2 linked regions of the Magnetococcus marinus MC-1 genome follow. Each later gene encodes a partner of the first gene's protein in a complex. Links are inferred from orthologs where the notes say so. Each region holds a gene or a part of one and is shown on either strand. Other genes may lie near its edges.

What was found.
Region 2: the proteins of dnaG (region 1) and dnaB are in contact, whole or in part, in a crystal structure (PDB 2R6A), measured with the Geobacillus stearothermophilus proteins. The link is inferred for Magnetococcus marinus MC-1 from one-to-one orthologs. Residues at the interface, in WP_049624496.1 of Geobacillus stearothermophilus: Lys456, Leu457, Leu458, Pro459, Ala460, Asn463, Ala464, Leu467, Leu535, Leu536, Ile537, Ala538, Gln544, Glu545, Asp548, Tyr549, His552; in WP_033016901.1 of Geobacillus stearothermophilus: Ser13, Glu15, Ala16, Gln18, Glu91, Leu92, Asp94, Ala95, Val96, Pro97, Thr98, Ala99, Ala100, Asn101, Tyr104, Tyr105, Ile108.

The regions. Positions count from the first base shown.
Region 1 is NC_008576.1:1,006,515-1,015,015, reverse strand. What follows is about bases 5,585-8,501. They hold dnaG (DNA primase), read left to right. Parts: upstream 5,585-6,041; coding sequence 6,042-7,961; downstream 7,962-8,501. Other genes in these bases: rpoD (RNA polymerase sigma factor RpoD), read left to right, coding at 8,019-8,501; MMC1_RS04115 (GatB/YqeY domain-containing protein), read left to right, coding at 5,590-6,033. In the rest of the region: MMC1_RS04135 (FecR family protein), read right to left, coding at 1-1,920; MMC1_RS04130 (polysaccharide biosynthesis/export family protein), read right to left, coding at 2,190-2,744; MMC1_RS04125 (outer membrane beta-barrel protein), read right to left, coding at 2,905-4,089; MMC1_RS04120 (Rieske 2Fe-2S domain-containing protein), read right to left, coding at 4,415-5,050. UniProt on the Escherichia coli protein: RNA polymerase that catalyzes the synthesis of short RNA molecules used as primers for DNA polymerase during DNA replication.
Region 2 is NC_008576.1:287,492-298,316, forward strand. The notes cover bases 1,972-4,904. They hold dnaB (replicative DNA helicase), read left to right. Parts: upstream 1,972-2,659; coding sequence 2,660-4,150; downstream 4,151-4,904. Other genes in these bases: radC (RadC family protein), read right to left, coding at 1,972-2,529. Outside these bases: MMC1_RS01335 (Rid family detoxifying hydrolase), read left to right, coding at 1-232; MMC1_RS01340 (DUF3551 domain-containing protein), read left to right, coding at 281-610; MMC1_RS01345 (substrate-binding periplasmic protein), read left to right, coding at 659-1,747; more of radC, read right to left, coding at 1,804-1,971; alr (alanine racemase), read left to right, coding at 5,569-6,759; MMC1_RS01365 (hypothetical protein), read right to left, coding at 6,756-6,944; MMC1_RS01370 (ABC transporter substrate-binding protein), read left to right, coding at 7,565-8,560; MMC1_RS01375 (hybrid sensor histidine kinase/response regulator), read left to right, coding at 8,574-10,825. UniProt on the Escherichia coli protein: The main replicative DNA helicase, it participates in initiation and elongation during chromosome replication. Travels ahead of the DNA replisome, separating dsDNA into templates for DNA synthesis.

The sequences.
Region 1 (8,501 bases):
TGCCACTGCGATGGCAACGGCACTGCGTTTATTGGTCTGCGTCACGGCTGCTGCCACCGAGGCCATATTTTGCGCACCAGCCTCTTTAACCACAGCCCCTGCAATGGCCGCTGCTTGCTCCGGTGCCACGCTGGCGACGGCCGCCGCAACCTTAGCGGCATCAGCCCCCCCCACCGTTTTGGCCACAGCCCCCGCCACCGCTGCGGCATTCTGCGCACCTGCCGACTGCGTGACCGCTGCGGCAATATTGCCCCCTTGGCCTTTGGCCTGTTGGGTCACAGCGGCGGCGATGGCCGCCGCTTGGCCACCTGCCACTTTAGCCACCGAGGCCGCCACCAATGCCGCAGAACCTTCCCCAGCAACGCGCGTTACCTCAGCAGCGACCGCAGCGGCCTGCACTGGCCCCGCGGCTTGTGCAACCGAAGCCGCCACCTGTGCGGCCTGATTGGGATTACTGACCGCAGCCACCTGACCGGCTACCGCCACCGCCGATTGGGGTGCCGCCGCTGCCGCTGCGGCGGCCACTTGGGAAGCGGCGGCGCTCTGCTGGGCGGCGGGCAAACCTGTCACCGCTGCACTGGCCACATCCCCTGCTACCGCAGGATAAGCTTTGGCTGCCACGGCGGCCAACTCAATCGCAGAGGCCGTATTATCGGTTTTTCCTGGTACCGACAAGGCACTCTGCACAATGACTTGCACCAGCGCTTTGGCGATGGTCAATTCGGTTTGCCCCGTCGCTTGCACCGCATTGCCCACCACTTTACCCACTTCTTTAGCATCGGTGGCGGTTGCCGCAGTTGAGCGGATAATGGCATCGGTCGATTGGCTCTGATTGCTCTGCTGGGCTGCCTTTTGGTTGGCCACGCTTTGACTTAATATCTGCGCTGCCTGAGGGTTAGCCGCCTGTACCTGCGCCACAAACGCCTGCTGCGCCGCACTTAACGCCTCCCCTGGCCCACGGGGCGAGAGCAGACCCAACTCCGCTGCTTGACGCAGCATGGTCAAGGCTTGCGCCACCCCTTGCGCATGCGCGCTGCTTACAAACGAGAGGGTCAATTTTTCAGCCCATGCGGCATCCCAGCCATGCCCAGCCGCCAGGGCTAACCGCTTTAGCTGCTGCATTAGGCGATTATCCGATTGGGTCGGCGCGGAGGGCACAAGCCCTTCTGTCTCCCCTTCAACTGGATTAGCAAGACCCAACTGCTGATAGAGCGGCAAACGACTAGCCCGCGCATCCTCCTCCAGCATCTCTTTGGTAAAGCCCTGTTGCGACTCTTTACTGTTATCACCCAATTGCGCCTGAATCTCTTGCAACAGGCTGGATGTCATCTCTAACGGCATCTGCGCCGGTGGCATAGGTCCGTTACCCTGCATACTTGCGCTGCTCTGCCCCTGTTTGATCTCTTGAGCCCCCTTAGCATTGCTCATTACCCCGCGACCATCGGACAAAAACGCAAACACCGGCGCATCAGGGGCAATCAATCCTTCTAATGCGGTCCCCCGCACACCCATAGAGGCCACAGGTGTGTTAATTTTGACATCCTGGCGTTTTACCTTAAAACCAGAGAGATAACGGTAAGCGCCTTGGTGGACTTTAACCAGCTTGGTGGTCTGGCTATCCACAGGGCTAAAGGCAAACTTTTGCAGCTCCAACGCCCCATCTGGCCCCAGTGTAAGAGAGGACCCATCACGAAAACGGATCGTCACCTTTGCCCCTTCCCCTGTACGGATGGTCTGGTGGGCAAACAGCTTTTCGCCAAATTTGGCCCGTCTAGCCTCTCCTTGCTCAACAATCTCAACATTTTTTACCGACAGCGCAATGCGGCCCACATGCACGGGCTCAGCCCGACTTTCCCGCACGGGCAGCAACAGCACCATGGAAAAAAACAGCAGCGGTGTAATCCATCGATAAACCTGCATCGGTTCCCCCTTAAAACGGGTTGCTCACCTAGTGATCCCTCTACCATCAAGGCCGCCCGCAAACACAAGCCACCCCTTGGACAAATATACCGACCTAACCCTTGGTGACGCCCCCACCAGCAAGAGTTACCCATAAATCACCATACCCCACCATCATAACCCATTCAACCAAACAGGGGTTACGTCATTTTGGCACTTCTCCCACCAGACTCTGCACAAAAAAAGGGGGCTTACGCCCCCTTTTTGCCAACTTATCGTGCCCATACGGCTCACCAAAACCCTTCTGGAACCGTAATGATATCATCTGGATAGACCTGATCATCCAACCCAATGGGTTGCTCTTTGTGGCTCTTATCGCCACTTCGTATGACGGTCATGCGCTTTTCATCGGCGCGATCTGAAAATCCCCCGGCCAAGGCAACCACTTTGCGCACCGTCAAACCAGGGCGGTAGGGATAGCCACCCGAGCTGTTGACCTCGCCGTTAATAAACAGGGTGCGATAGTTCAGGATAGCGACTGAAACGAGGGGTTTTTTCAGGTAGCCATCCACCAAGATGCGATACAGGCGCTTCTCCAAATCCTGAATCGACAACCCAGCCACCTGGATATCACCAATAAAAGTGTAGGATATTTTACCGTCCGGTGCGACCTGGGCCTCCATGCTAAGATCCGGCTCACCATGGACGCTGATCTGAATTTTATCCCCTGGTCCAAGCTGATAGTTGGACCGTAGGCCCTCACTCCAAGCTGACGCCGCCAGCATCGAGCCTGTCAGCAACATGACGCAACAGAGGACAAGTGCTGATTTCAACCCGCCACGCATACCTCACCCCTTACCCGTACCCTATTTTCTACAGAGATTACCCGCGATTACAGGCCACCCTTCTTCCCCTATGAAAGAGGTGTGGATGAACGACACCAGCGACGTTCACTCCAGAGCAAGCCCCGCGCAAACACCATGGTCTATGGGCATTTTGACGCGCTTACAGGCCGCCTTCAAGGGAAAGTAGAAACTGATTATTTTTATAGGAACTGCTCGCTTCACTCGACTTTTTATCGGTCATGGAATAGGTACCATTTACGCTCACCCATTTGGGGAACTGATAGCTAAAGCCCGTGCTCATGGTCCAGGTATCATCCTCACGCTGCGTATTGTAACTACTCTGGGCCAGCTTGATCTCCCCATTAACTGAGAGGAAACTACGCAGAGAATGTTTCAGCGAAAGTGAGCTCGTGGTGTCAATATAGTGGATTCCCGTGGTGCCACCCTCAGCAAAACTCCGATTGACGTTCAGATCCACATCGGTGCGTGACGTAGGACTCCAGGTCAACCCCCCTTGAAAACCGTAGGTCTGCGCATCGGAGCCGGGATCATCGGCATAGCGCTTATCCAACCAGTTGACATCAAGCTTGGCATTGAGCTGAGCACGCGCTTTCCAGCTGAAACCCACCCCATACTTCATACCGATATTATCCCGCAGCAGCGCTGCATCGTCATAGACGTGACGCTGAAACTCAGAGTGCACGTTCACATCGGTTTTGGGTGCCAGCGACAAGCGTAATTTAGCGGCGAAGGTATCCCAAAAACGCCCGACGCTTTCCTGGGTATCCACATCATGGGCAACCGAAAGCTCGGCACGATAGCGGTTATAGGTGTAGTTACCGCCCAGTTTGCCGCCGAAGGTATTGTACTTAGCTGGAACCTGCGAAGCGGTTAAACCACCGGTGTCGGGCTGGCCACGGCTGGAGTGGGTCGATTTGACATAAGCCTGGGCGTGCAACTTAACCCGTTTGCTGGGCTCCATATCCATTTTTAGTGTCAAGCTGTTGTCGGCATAATCCTCAAGCTTGCGCTTCATGTGCCGCGCGATGTCCGACTTGGCTTCCAGGGAGATTGCCAACTTACGCCAATGGGTCTTCAACGTGACCACCGGCGTCAATTTGACGATGGAGTCAGAAACGTGATCATTCTGAGTTTTTAACAGGTTATCTTCATAACTGTAGGCAGCGGTCAATTTGGGTGTAACCCTAAAGATCCCGACAGGAATACCCCGCGCTCCGCGTTCTGCACGCAGATCTCCCAGAAGACTCCACACCAGCAGCAGCAAAAACAGCGTAATGCCTGCGGTGTAGCGCTGTCCGGAGCTATGTTTAAGCGCGGATTGCATCTTGTGGGTTAGCCCTTCACGGGTAATGGACAGAAACCCTGCCCCGTTAATTCAGGCTTTGCTCAACCGTGGCTTGCAACGCCAAGTTTTAACAAAACCAGTGTGCTTCTGACAGATTTTGAAATGCTCCTAACCTTATGCAACAGTCAGGCCAATCTAAACAAAACCTCCACACGTCGCCAACAAGACGCGCCACCCTACAAGACGCAATAACCAAACCACCTTTTGCCACAATCCCTTTAAAAAAAACAAAAAGAGGGCGCCCCTTACAGAGTCGCCCTCTCTATTAATGACTACTTGCCCGTCATTATCCACACTTGGCGCGTTACGCGACCCGCACCAGACCATCCTCAACCACTACCGAAACAGGGAACAGACCGGGTTTGCCCTGAGGATCTGGCTCGGTACAGGCCCCACTTTCCAGATCAAATACCCAGTTATGCACACGACACTCGACCTGTTGACCATGATCCACCCCTTCGCAGAGGGATGTTTTTGCATGGGGGCAACGGCTTTGCCATACTTTGACGTTCTGCTCGCTGGCGCGATAAACAATCAAATTGCCGTCACCATAGGCCACACAGGTCATTTTTTGCAGGGGAAAATCCTCCACATTGCCCAGCACACTGTCGGGGAGCGCTTGTTTTTGGTCCCCTTCTACCTCTGGCACCAGATCCAGATCCCGCAGCACTTGGATGGCATCCAACACTTTATTAAGACCCGCCGCAGGAAAAGCCATAAGCACGGCATCCAAAATTTCCTCTTTACTGGCCCCTGCCTTGAGCGCCTTGGGCGCGTATTGACGCAAGCCCCGCTCAGTACCCACGCTTACTTTGGTGACGATCTGAATTAAACAACGGGTCTTATCATCCAGCGCCTGCACACTCTCTTTATAGAAGGTCAACAGACTGGTCGCTGCCGCTGGACGGGCAGCCGCTAAATAACGTAACGCTTTAGACATAACACTCTCCGGTAAAAAGCTTGCGCCCAAAGAAGAACCTTCGCATGGGCATACGCCTTTTTTTCTAGTTGATGAGGGAGGATCGCCAATCGGGCCGCTCACCGGCCCGCACTCGATATGACACAAACACAACCCCCTACCACGCAAAGCGGTAGAGGGCCAAAAAACAGAATGTCAACCTTTTATTTTGATCGCGCTCATGGTAACACTTGACAAACCAACAAGCGCCCGCCAGAATCTCTCGACCTGCGTATCTGAACTTTTTACGCTTGGTTCTTAATGCAGCCATACACACCGCCACCCCGAGGCGCAGGATCGCACCTCAATCAATGACGCTCTATACGGAACAGAGCAACCGACCAGGGACTCGGCACCCTTACCGGGCAACCGAAGGCTCAAGCCAGCTTTTATCGCACGAAACATTCTGGAAATCCAGCCTCCAACCACTTGGCCTGTGCTGAACAGCGGCACACAGCCCTTTGCACAGCTCGGTTGCAGGGCCTATTTTTTAATTGATCGCTTCAGTTTAAGGAAGAACCATGAGCATTCAAACGCAACTCAGCGAACGTATGAAAGATGCCATGCGTAGCAAGGATACCGCCACCCTGTCGGCGTTGCGCATGCTCAAAGCCGCCCTGCTTAACGAAGAAAAATCGGGCAAGGGGGAGATCAGTGACGCGGATGCCATTCGCATCATCCGCAGCCAGATCAAACAGCGTGGCGACTCTGCCGCTGCCATGCGCGAGGGCAACCGTGAAGAGGCCGCGGCTAAAGAAGAAGCCGAAGCTGCCATTTTACAGAGCTTTCTGCCTGAACCTCTAAGTGATGCTGAGATGGTGGCATTGGTTGATCAAGCTGTTACGGCAACCGGTGCAGAGAGCCTCAAGCAGATGGGCGGGGTGATGGCTTGGTTAAAATCCCATAGCGATGACCGTGCGGATTTTAGCCAACTATCAGCCATGGTTAAAAGTCGTTTGGGTTAGTTGCCTCGGTGGCCTATTTTCCAGACACTTTCCTTGATCAGCTCAAGGAGCGGGTAGACATCGTTGATGTCATTGAGCGCCAGCTTCCTTTAAAAAAACAGGGGCGCAACTGGATTGGCCTGTGCCCTTTTCATCATGAAAAGAGCCCCTCTTTTTCGGTGAACCAAGAGAAGGGCTTTTATAAGTGTTTTGGGTGCGGTGCCAGTGGTGATGCCATTAAGTTTGTCCAGCAAACCCGTGGCATCCCCTTTGAAGAGGCGATCCGCGAACTGGCCGCTCAGGCGGGCTTGCCACTACCCCAGGAGCAACGTCAAAATCCCGCCCAGGCCCAAGCTAAGGAAAAACGGGATCGGCTACGTGCTCTGTTGGAAGAGAGCAAACGCTTTTTCCAAGGCCAGCTCCGTGCCCCCAATGGTGGGCTGGCTCGGGCCTATCTACAGCGCCGGGGGTTAACCGCAGAGACCATCTCCAGCTATGAGCTAGGGTTTGCACCGGCGGGCTGGCGAAATTTGCTGGATTTTTTTGGCGGTGGCGACAGCGCCATTGAATTGATGCTGGAAGCAGGTCTGCTGGTTAAAAAAGAGGATGGCAGCGTTTACGACCGTTTTCGTAACCGTATTATCTTTCCGATTCTCGACAGTCGCGGACGCTGCATCGCCTTTGGCGGTCGAGTACTGACCGATGAGAAGCCCAAATACATCAACTCGCCCGAGACGCCTCTCTATAATAAAAGCGAGGTTCTTTACGCCCTCAATCGCGCCCAAGAGCGTTGGAGCCGTGGAGAGATGGCGTTGGTGGTCGAGGGCTACATGGATGCGGTGATGCTGGCCGAGCACCATTTAACCGGCACAGTAGCGACCTTGGGAACCGCTGTGACGGAGCAGCATCTTAAACTATTATGGCAACGCACCAATCGCATTATTTTTTGCTTTGATGGTGACGCTGCGGGGCGACGGGCCGCATGGCGGGCGCTGGAGCGTGGTTTACAGGGCTTGCAGGCCGACCGTCACATGCAGTTTTTATTTTTGCCGGAGGGCGAGGATCCTGACTCCTTGGTGCAAAAGGAGGGGGTGCAACGCTTTAAAGAGCGGGCAAATGGGGCTTATAGCCCTATGCAGCTTATGCATAAAGTCATGGGGGAACAGCTGGATCTGTACACACCAGAAGGTCGGGCTGCGGCGGTGCATCGCATGCGCCCGCTGATTACCAGCGTGGCAGACCCGGTTTTACGGCAGCTCTATGCGGATGATTTAGGCCACAAGCTGGGGGGGGTCAGTGGTGCTCAGCTGCTCTATGGCGGAGAGTCTCCCGCACCCGCTACACCGGCATGGCCAGGGTCTACACCCTATGGCGAGGGTCATGCACCCAGATTTCCGGTTAGAAGTGGGGGTTCCCGCCGCGCGGAGTGGCGCAACACGATTAAAAACCGGGGGGGTTGGCAACCTGCGCAAAAGCCTAGCTGGGAGCAAGAGGTCTCTTCGCTGTTGTTGGGTGGAGAGGTCAGGGGACGGGATTTTGAGCAAGCACTCTTAGCGCAACTGCTCAATGATCCACGTTTGCTACTGGAACATCAGGAAACTTTAAGCACGATTCAGCTGAAAAACACTCAACTAAATCAGTTATTGACCGAACTGTTGGAAGTGGGACCTGATTTGCAGCACTTGGATCAACCTTTTTCCATAGACCAACTGAAGGATGGTCAATCAGCACAGCTGGCAAGACGCATTCTGTTGGAGGAACAGACCCCTTTAGACGACCCTGCGCGGGAGCTTGAGGGGTGCATGAAAACCGATCAACTTCGCCAATTGCAACAAGAAATGGTCGCAGTCAACGCCCGTATACGGCAAGGCAACGCAGAGACCTTCAAAAAGGACTTTGACCACCTTATGCAGTTAAAGAAGGATATGGATCGGCTTAAACAGCGATAGCAGGGGTCTCTATCGCTGACATTCGGCAAACACCGTGTAATGGACGGAAAAAGTAACATGGCCGAGGATACCAAACGCGAAGACATGAAAAAGCTCATCGCCCGTGGCAAAGAGCGGGGATTTTTGACCTATGATGAGGTCAACGATGTGCTACCCAATGACATGACCTCTGCGGAGGATATGGAAGATGTTGTTGGTCTCCTAGACAACATGGGCATCGATCTTATTGATGATGAACGAGAAGAAGGGGCGCGTCCGAAGAGCCGCCCAGCAGCCGGTATCGGCAATCTCGACAGTCTAGATGACGATGTTGATGAGGAGATTCTTGGCATCTCCGACTTTGATAGCGAGGATGATGAGAGTGACGATGAAGATGGCCTGCGCAGTGATGGTGCCATCGAAGATATCGACTTAGGCAAGACTGATGATCCTGTACGCATGTATTTGCGTGAGATGGGCTCCGTTGAGTTGCTGACCCGTGAGGGTGAGATCGCCATTGCCAAGCGAATTGAGGAAGGCTGCAATGAGGTGATTGCCACC
Region 2 (10,825 bases), 720 kb from region 1 along the record:
CCATCGCGTTATGCAGAATTTGGCGGCAATTTTAGAGGCGGCTGGGGGAGGGTTTAAAGATGTGGTGAAGTGTCAAATTTTTTTGGCCGATATGGATGACTTTGCCACGGTCAACGAAATTTATGCTTCCTACTTGTCAGAACCCTTTCCTGCGCGGGCTACGGTGCAGGTGGCGAAGTTGCCAAAAGGGGTTAAGGTGGAGATTGATGCCACCGCATTTGTTGGGGGTTGAGGGCGGTTGCGGGTAAGGCCGTTTTACCAACGCTAAAGGAGTAGAGAGATGCGTCCATTAACCCTGGTGGGGTTGGTTATGGCCCTGTTGGTGGGGATCGTTCCCCAGGCACGGGCCGGGCAGGGGTTGTACTGTCTACATGGGGATGCGGGCATACATTGTGTGTATGCTTCGTTTACTGCCTGTATGGCGGCGGCGGCGGGCAGCCATGGAGAGTGCAAGTTAAATCAAAACGGTATGCTTAAACCCGTCGGCGGGGCTCCCTACTGTATTGCTGAAAAGTGGCGGGTGCACTGTATCTATCCCAGTATGGAGAGTTGCATGGTACAAGCCATGGCGCGTCGTGCCCAGTGTGTGCCTAATCCAAACCAGCACTAAGTTATGGTTACTGAGACACCGCCCATTTCGCACCGCCTGGATCGTCTTTTGACGCGATTTGTAGTAGGCGTAGCTCTGCTGCTGCTGTTTGGGTTGGGCGTGCGTATGATGCCCCTGTTTAAAGTGAAGGTGGGTGAGGTAACCAGCCTATTGAGCGACACGGGGCTAGAGGTCTCTTTTGAGGTTTGCATGCCCTTGTACGGTCCTGCACCGGATAGAGATGATTTGCGCGTACGAGAGGCCGTTCGGGGCCGGATTATGCAGACCATGCGCAGAGAGGCATCGGTCAAAGATCCTGCCTATTGGCGGGTCAGTACGTTGGATTTACATGGGGCTAAGGGTAACAACCGCTGTCAGGTGGTACTGGCGGTTTTGACCCCCCGTCCGGCGGGTTTAGCGCCTGTGGGGGGGCGTGGGGTTGATGAGCTTTTTGAAGTTGGGCGGGTACTACGTATGGCGCTGCATGAGGGGTCGGGTAATGTCGCCCATCTGGATCGCACAACCGGGCGTTGGGAAGGCATTATCCCCGAGTTGGGGCGCGGGATAGCACGGCAAGATCGGGCTGAGGGTGAGGTGCTGTTTGTTGAGATGAAGTCGGTGGATGCGTTATTGGATGCTGTGCGATTTGGTATTGCCGATGTGGCGGAGGGTCACATAGCCTACACAGAAGAGCGCGATGAGCAGTTCTATTTGAGCAATGCTTATTTGGATACCGGGCTAATGTTGGGCAGTTTTGAGAGTGAGGATGCGCAAAAGCTGGTTGAAAAACGTAATATTAACAATGGGCGCATCAAACTGGTGGTGGTCAAACAGAGCCTTGCAGCGGAGCTGGCACGGGGACGTTTTCCCCGAGCGGTGATCCACTATGTGGAGAGCGTGGAGGGGATCCCGCAAAAGGTCCATTGGTTGCGGGAGCGGTTTCAGAATCCCCTTAATCGCATTCTGTTTTTGACGGATGAGATCATTGCGTTAGGTTGGCACGAAACGGTGCCACTGGCGTTGAACAACACCCCTTTATTGACCGAAGATCATTATATTTTAGCCACCTGGAACGCCGCCCTACAGGCGCAGGCCAACCACTATTTACAGAATCATCCCATCCAAGAGAGCTACCGTATTGCCGTGCGTGGTAAATAGGGCTGCTGTTGGTTTGTTCAGGAAATAGCCGAGATAACGGCTTGTAGATACTTGGTTTAGCGAACCCGTTGTTTGGGCATCATGCCTGCGCTGGCAAAACTAAAAACCTTCTCTCCTGCAATAATCAGATGATCCAGCACCTGCACATCAATGGGATTGAGCGCCTGCATTAAATGGCTGGTTAGCAAGATGTCATCCTGCGAGGCTTTGGGATTACCCGAGGGGTGGTTGTGGGCCAAAATAACATGGGCGGCTTTGTGACGTATGACCAACTCGACCACTTGTCTGGGGTGCACGTGGGCTTGGCGTATGGTGCCTTCGGTGACGAGGGCCGGAAAGAGCAGCCGACACTGGGCATCGAGGCAGAGCACATAAAAGACCTCTTCGGTACGTCCGGCCATTAAGGGCACAAGGTAGTCACGCACGTTATCGGCACGGTTTAGGGGGGTTTTATTGCGTGTGGCGGCATCATGTTGGTAGCGTCGGGTGAGGGCGGGCAGCATGGTAATAAAGAGTGCGGCGGTTTCGCCCATACCTTCGACCGTGGCTAAATCCACGGGGTCGGCCTCCATCACGGCGGAGAGAGAGCCAAAGCGTTGCATGAGGCGGTGGGCGATGGGGTTGGTATCGCGGCGGGGCAGGGCGTAGAACAGGGCCAATTCCAAAATTTGATGATCTTCAAAGCCGTCTAAGCCCTCTTGGGCAAAGCGATTGCGCAGCCGGTCACGGTGACCGCCGTGCAGCTTGGTTTTTGTCGTTTTTTTAGGATTTTCTTGGGCCATTTGCTTATGCAGTCGCTTGGCTTACAATGGAAAGGGCGATGATTGAGCGGCCCATTGTAAAACGGATAGCCAACCTATTGCATGGTTTTTTGCGTAGGGGGGTTACCGTCATTGAGAGAGAAGGTAGAGCATGGAAGAGAGCCCCCCGTTTAGGGACGAAGCGCCCCCCCCTATGGATGAGCCATTCTATGCTGAGGAGGGGCTGCATGAGGCTGGTTTGCATGGGCAAGCGATGGCGATGGAGCCGTTAAACAGTGGTTCGCCGCTGGGGCAGGATCCGGATGCGCCGAAGAAGCGGGCCACATGGTCGCGTGAGGCGGAGCAGTCGGTTTTGGGGGCGATTTTACTGGATAACCATGTCATGGATTCGGTGGCGGATGCCCTGGATGTCGATGATTTTTACATGGGTGCGCATCGTAAGATTTATCAAGCGATGTTGGATCTGTTGGAGCGGGGCGAGCCGCTGGATCCGGTGGTTATTCGTCAATATTTAGAGCGTTCGGATGAGTTGGATTCGGTGGGGGGTCCGGTTTATCTGGCGGAGTTGTTGAATACGGTACCCACAGCGGCCAACGCCAAGGCGTATGCGCGCATGGTGCGGGACAAGGCGTTATTACGGGGTTTGGCGCAGACGGCGACGGAGGTGGTGGAGCGGTGTCACACCAGTGAAGCGCCGGTGGATCAGATTTTGGAGGAGGCGGAGCAGAAGATTTTTCAGTTGGGGGAGTCCAAGGATAGCCGTCGTTCGACTTATCATGATATGCGTTCGATTATGGTCCCGGTTTTTGAGAAAATTGAGCTGCTTATGGAGCAGCAGAAGGCTGTGACGGGGGTAGCCACGGGATTTATTGATTTGGATCAGCAGTTGGCGGGGTGTCAGCCGTCGGATTTGATTATTTTGGCGGGGCGTCCATCCATGGGCAAGACGGCGTTGGCGATGAACATAGCGGCCAATGCGGCGTTGCATCATCGGGAGGCGGTGGGGGTTTTTTCGTTGGAGATGTCTAAGGAGCAGTTAGCGATGCGTATGTTAGCCTCTGAGGCGAGGATGGATGCGCAGGCGATGCGGATTGGCAAGATTGCGACGAGTGATTATCAAAAATTAACCAACACGGCGACGTTATTGTCGGAGGCTCCCATCTATATTGATGATACGCCGGCGATTTCCATTACGGCGTTGCGGGCGAAGGCGCGACGGTTAAAGCGGGACAAGGGGTTAAAGTTAATAGTGGTGGACTATTTACAGTTGATGCGGGGGAGCAGCAACACGGATAATCGGGTTCAGGAGATTTCGCAGATTAGTCAGGGGTTAAAGGCGATTGCCAAGGAGATGTCGGTACCGGTGATTGCATTGTCGCAGTTATCGCGTTCGGTGGAGCAGAGGCCGGACAAGCGGCCTATTTTATCGGATTTGCGGGAGTCGGGTAGTATTGAGCAGGATGCGGATGTGGTGATGTTTGTTTTTCGTGAGGAGTATTACAAGCGGGAGGATATTGATTTAAAGGGCAAGGCTGAGGTTATTATTGCCAAGCAGCGGAATGGTCCGGTTGGTGTGGTTAAGTTAGCGTTTCAGAATCAGTTTACCCGTTTTGAGAATTTTGCCAATCGGCAGGAGTATTAGGTTGGTGGAGGTATAGAGGGTGATTTGAGCGTGGCAATGGAGGGGTCTTGAGTGCCTTTATGCCCAGGGAGTTTCATTATTAAAAGGGATTGGGGGGTCTGGGGGGAAGCTCTGCTTGCCCGCCCAGCGGGTGCAGGGCGGCGCCCTGCCGGGTCTGGGCAGCGCCCAGTGGGGTTCGGGGCGGAGCCCTGAGATCTTTTGACTTTTAAATCTTTTGATCTTTTGTAAAGCGGCGTACCGATGGAGCAATATTCGAGGGGTCTTGAGTGCCTTTATGTCCAGGGAGTTTCATTATTAAAAGGGATTGGGGGGTCTGGGGGGAAGCTCTGCTTGCCCACCCAGCGGGTGCAGGGCGGCGCCCTGCCGGGTCTGGGCAGCGCCCAGTGGGGTTCGGGGCGAAGCCCTGAGATCTTTTGACTTTTAAATCTTTTGATCTTTTTATTTTTTAAGCCCCGTACCGACGGAGCAAGGGTGCAGGGATTTTTTTAAGAGAGCAGGGGTTTTGTAGGGGCGCGGTACGGGGCGTAGGGTAGCGATGTCACGCGCCAGCGTGGCGGGCGGTTGGGCACATGGTGGCTGGAGTAAAAACCTGGGCACCCAGCCGCTGCTGGGGGAGTAAAACCGATACATTCCCCAACCACAGCCTAGACCTAACCCCCGCTGGGGCATTGGGCATCCCCTCTGGGCGATCCCTTGAAAAAAGCCTCAAGGGACCCCCCAGAGGGGATTAAAAGGCTGGCTCGCTGGTCGCTTACAGGCCAAAAAAACGGCCTGTAAGCTCCCCTAGCGAAGGGCGAGCCTAAAAGCAAAAAAGTCAAAAGATCAAAAGCAAAACCCTGGGGGAAGACAGAGAACTTCTCCCCCCAGACCCCCCTCAAACCTTTTTTTAATCATTAAAAGCCATACCATTGGGTGCGTAAGCAGGGGGAAAACGCAAAAAAGTCAAAAGATCAAAAGCAAAACCCTGGGGGAAGACAGAGAACTTCTCCCCCCAGACCCCCCTCAAACCTTTTTTTAATCATTTAAAAGCCATACCATTGGGTGCGTAAGCAGGGGGAAAACGCAAAAAAGTCAAAAGATCAAAAGCAAAACCCTGGGGGAAGACAGAGAACTTCTCCCCCCAGACCCCCCTCAAACCTTTTTTTAATCATTAAAAGCCATACCATTGGGTGCGTAAGCAGGGGGAAAACGCAAAAAAGTCAAAAGATCAAAAGCAAAACCCTGGGGGAAGACAGAGAACTTCTCCCCCCAGACCCCCCTCAAACCTTTTTTTAATCATTTAAAAGCCATACCATTGGGTGCGTAAGCAGGGGGAAAACGCAAAAAAGTCAAAAGATCAAAAACAAAACCCAGGGAGGAGACAGAAAACAACTCCCCACAACCTGCCAAAACACCCAAAGCCCATAGGGAAAAAAAGAATGCTACCTCCAACCCTGGCATACACCACCGCAAACCCTATGCAATGGACCCATCGCCCCACATGGTTGGAAATCGACCTCGCCGCCCTACGCCATAACCTCCGCCAAGCCCGCACCGCTACCGGACCCCAAGTCGCCCACTTTCCCGTCATCAAAGCCGACGGCTACGGCATCGGCGCCATCGCCGTCGCCCACACCCTCGAAGAAGAGGCCGACGGCTTCTGCGTGGCCCTGGTCGAAGAGGCCGAACAACTGCGCACCGCCGGAATTAATAAACGCATCATGCTCTTCTCAGGACTCTACCCCGGTCTAGAAGAACGCGCCATCCGCGCCCGTGTTGAACCCTTCCTCAGTGACGAAATCAACCTAAACGCTCTGTGGCAAGCCGCCAAATGCTACGGCCCAATCTCCGTGCATATCAAAATAGATAGCGGCATGGCCCGCCTCGGTTACCACCCCGAACACGTGCCGAGCCTATTAGATCAACTCGCCCATATGCCCGAACTTAAATTGGCCGGCCTGGTTTCTCATATGGCCTGTGCCGATGACCGTCACTCCCCCATCACCAATGCCCAGTTGGCGACCTTAAGCCCCATACTTGAACACCCCCTGGTTAAACAAACACAAGCCCAACTCTCCCTAGCCAACTCCGCAACCATCCTCGGCCACCCCAACGCCCACTACCAATGGGTACGCCCCGGTATTATGATCTACGGAGCCTCCCCCTTCTTTCCCCATACCAATGCCGCCAACGAAGGATTGCAACCCGTGGTGCGCTGGGTCACCCATATCCAACGCATTCACACCCTGGAAAAAGGTAAATCCCTTGGCTACGGCCACACCTTTACCGCCACACGCCCTACCCGTATCGCACAACTGCCCGTCGGCTACGCCGATGGCTATAACCGCCTGTGGAGTAATAAAGGTTCCGTGTTGATCGCAGGCCAACACTGCCCCGTGGTGGGGATCGTCTGCATGGATCAAATCGCCGTGGATATTAGCGATCTTCAAGGTGAGGTCAAACAGTGGGATGAAGCGGTACTACTGGGAAAACAACACAATGCTGAAATCACCCTGGAAAACTGGGCAACCGAACTTAAAACCATTCCATACGAAATCCTGACCCGCATTGGGCCAAGAGTGCCCCGACGCTACCGCGATGGTAGCATCCTGTCAGGCAGCTTTGGCTAAGCAATAATCGCCATCATCTCTTTCAACATATGGCGCTTTTTCAGAAGCCTAGCCAAACCATTTTCATGGTCCACCACCAGCTGCTCAAGTCCATCTTGGTGCTCGGCCATAAATTGATCAAGATCCAGTAAGCTCTGCTTTAAAGCCTCTACGGCATGCCTTTTACGCGCACCATCGGTATCCATGAGTAGACCCCTCATCAAAGCAAACTAGGTATCAAAACATAGTCCTGAAGCACTTCAACATATTCCGTTTATTGTATGTAAGATTCGTCAGATGGTCAAGAGCATGCTAAGAGTTAAAAGCATAATGATAGATAGGCTGTAAACGGTGCATCACGCAAAAGTGTGTCGGTAGCGGCTTTTTGTGTATCGCCCCCTTTGGTGTTGCCAGACAAAAAACCCAAATTTGCTTTGGCCTAAAGAGGGTCTTGGTGGATGGCCTTTGCCAAACAAGGCAGGCCGTAGCTATGGGCACAGGCCGTTAAATGACGCAATGCAATCCACTGGAAAGGGTTGTGCTGTAGAACGAAAACCAATAAAAGGGATATAAAAATGAATATAGATACAAAAATCATTGAAATGTAAAATTTTGTGACTTAGTGGCATAAAGATAATAAGAACAGGGATCAACTGGTTTTCTAAGGGTTTAAGTTGCGAACACAGGCTCAAAAAATGGATATTTCATACTGGTTGAGCTATATTACACTACCCATGTAAGCACAGTAAGGCCGTGCTGTGCCACAAATATTGGAGTAATGATAATGCGTCAGTTGAGTCAATAGCAGCCGTGCAAGGAGACGACCATGGAGAGACGTTTGCTGCGTGTTGCGTTGGTGCTGGTTGCGGTTGTGACCGGCAGCGTTTATTACACCTACCATAAAACGCCAGGTGCGCTGGATCCTGTGGGGACATTAAGCATTGCGGCTTCGAAGACGCTCTCCCCCACCTTGGTATGGCTGGCACATGACAAGGGGTTCTTTCAAAAAGCGGGTCTAGAGGTCACGCTTATACCCGCCGCGACGGGTAAAGTAGCGGGTGAGTCCCTACTCAATGGTCAGGCAGATCTGGCTGCCGCCACAGAGTTCCTTGCGCTACGTATGGTCAACACCCAGGCAGATTTACGGGTGCTGGGTACCTTGGCCTTTGTGCACCAGATGAAACTGATTGCCCTCAAAGAAAAGGGTATCCGTTCTGCGGTAGATTTAAAGGGTAAAAAAATAGGGGTACGCTTGGGTACCAACGGTGAATATTTTCTTGAGCGCTTATTGGCCCTTAATGGGTTAGACCAGCAAGCGATCCAGCGGGTTGATTTAAAACCTCAAGAAATGGCAGCCCGTTTGGCCCAGGGGGAGGTGGATGGCGTCATGATATGGCCTCCACTGGTGCAACAGATAGAAGGTCAGCTTGGGGATCGGGTGGTGTCGTTTGATGGGCAACCCGAGCAAGATTATTATTATGTGCTTATGGGGCTTGAGTCTTGGTTGCAAAAAAACCCTCTCAAAGCCGAGCGGGTTATGCTGGCTTTAACTCAGGCCGAGGCGTGGTTTAAGGCCAATCCCCAAGAGGGTGTCGCCTATATGGCTGGGCTGTTTGCACTCCCTCCCGCTCTGTTAGAAAAGGCGCTGGCTGATTATCACCTGGCGGTCACACTACCCCAATCCCTCCTAACCATGTTAGAGGCCGAAGCTCGCTGGCTAAGTAGCGTGGGACTGAGCAGACGAATGGATAATTATTTGCAAATCATGAGTCCGGGACCTTTAAAAAAAGTGGCTCCATCCATGGTAACCATAACACCATGAACGGTATGGGTTGATGAACATACGCTCAATTGTTTTTCTTTTTGGTTTCTCAGGATCAGCCATTCTTGCTGCGGGTATCTGGTCGTTTTCCGTGAGTTATGGGGAGGTAACGGCCCTGTTTCAACGACAAAACATCATAAGTCAGATCACGGACCAGGGCTACCGGTTGGCTCTGTTGACCAATGAAGTGCTCTTGCAGCGCGAGATCCGCGCAGAACAGCAATGGCTCAGTTTATATAGGATGCTTGAGCAGTTTTTGGAAAAAAATGCGGCGCAACTTACCCCTGTGCAATCCTATGTTCAAGGGATCCAACATAGCCTACAAAATTTACACCAGCTGTTTGAGCGCGTAACCGAAGGCTTTAAAATTGGCCCTTTAGAAGGAAATGCTTACCAAGCTCAGCAGCGCCTGTATCTGTTACAAATGTCGCAAATTTCCATCCGCATTGCCGAATTGCAAACGCGCTTGGGAGAGTTGACCAATATAAGCAACGATGCAGCAGAAAAAACCGCCGGCTCCTCTTACGAGGGGGTACTGTTTCAGTTTGGCCTGTTTCTGTTTGCTTTGATTCTCTATGCAGTGCTCGCCATACTCTTTTTCTATACCCGCCTGTTAGAACCCTTGAACCGCTTGCACAAGGGTATCCAACGCATTCAACAGGGAGATGTAAAACATCGGCCAAGCCATAGGGTTATGGATGAGTTGGGTGCGTTATTCGCCGCCTTTTCGCATCTGTTGGATGAACTACAGATCGCCATAACATATCGCAAAAACAATGAAGAGCACCTTAGACAGTTGCTCAAACTCAATGAAGAAGCCTCGCATTTAAGTGAACGAGAGCTGTGTGACCGTGGCCTTGGCATTGTGGTATCCCTAACCCAAAGTGAGGTTGGTTACCTGCATATGGTACATAGTGATCAAGAGACGCTCACACGGGTTACCTGGAACCACCCCCGCATGGCGCTGGGTCATGCCCTGGATGATGCGCTTGTTTTTCTCAACCAAGCGGGCGTTTTAACCGATTGGGCCGCGCGGGAAAAACCGATCATCCAAAATAACAAACCAAATTTTCAGGATGATCAAGAGGTTTCCGCAGATCGTTTTACTTTTTTTCGTCACCTGAGTGTACCGGTAATCGAGGGTAACAATGTACGTATGGTCATGGGGGTGGGCAACAAAGCAGAAGATTATAATCAAAATGATGTGCGGCAACTTCAAACGGTTGCCAACGAAGTCGGAAAATTTGTACAGCGTCGGCGTTCAGAAATTGCCTTGAGAATTGCCAGTGATGAAGCCTTAAAAGCCAATCGAGCGAAAAGTGACTTTTTAGCGGTCATGAGTCATGAAATTCGCACCCCCATGAATGCCATTATGGGTATGACCGAGCTATTGGAAGAGACGGAACTGACCACCATCCAGCGTAACTATCTCTCCATCTGCCGTTCTTCAGGTCAAAATTTGCTGCAACTGATCAACGATATCCTAGATATTTCCAAGGTGGAGGCCGGGCGTATGGAGGTCGCGGTTGCGCCTTTTCATTTGCACCGTATTATCCATGACGCCAACCAAGTCATTCTGTTTCGCGCCCAAGAGAAGGGCCTTAACCAGATTGTCTACATAGATCCTGCTGTGCCAACCATTCTTCTTGGAGATCAGGCACGCATCCGCCAGATTTTAATCAATTTTTTAGGAAATTCGGTTAAATTTACCCAATCTGGCACCATTGCGACATTGGTCACCACGCGCGCCCATGCCAATAAGGAAGATCAACTGGTGATTCACGTGGTCGACACGGGCATAGGTATTGAACAATCGGAGCAAGAAGCGATTTTTAAGGCGTTTCATCAAGTTGATTCCTCCAACCAGCGCCAACAAGGTGGTACTGGCTTAGGTTTGGCGATCTGTTTAAAGCTGGTTGCCTTGATGCAAGGTTCGGTCAGTTTAAGTAGTAGAGCGGGCAAGGGCAGCACCTTTACCTTAACGTTGCCGCTAACGGTTGCACCGGCCGAGCAGATCCAATCGCTTAAAGTGGAGCGGGGATTGACGGGCTACCATATGGTGATCTGGCATACCCACCCCATCAGCACGCTCTACATTGAGGAGATGTTCAAGGAGCGGGGGGCAAAGGTACGTAGCTGTAACCAGTCCATGACGTTGGCCAACTGTGCCATTCAGGGGGATGCGGTTTTAGCAACGACCGATATGATGATTATCCATTACCATGAAGAGGATAAAACCAACCCGCTGGAGCTCATAAACACGAT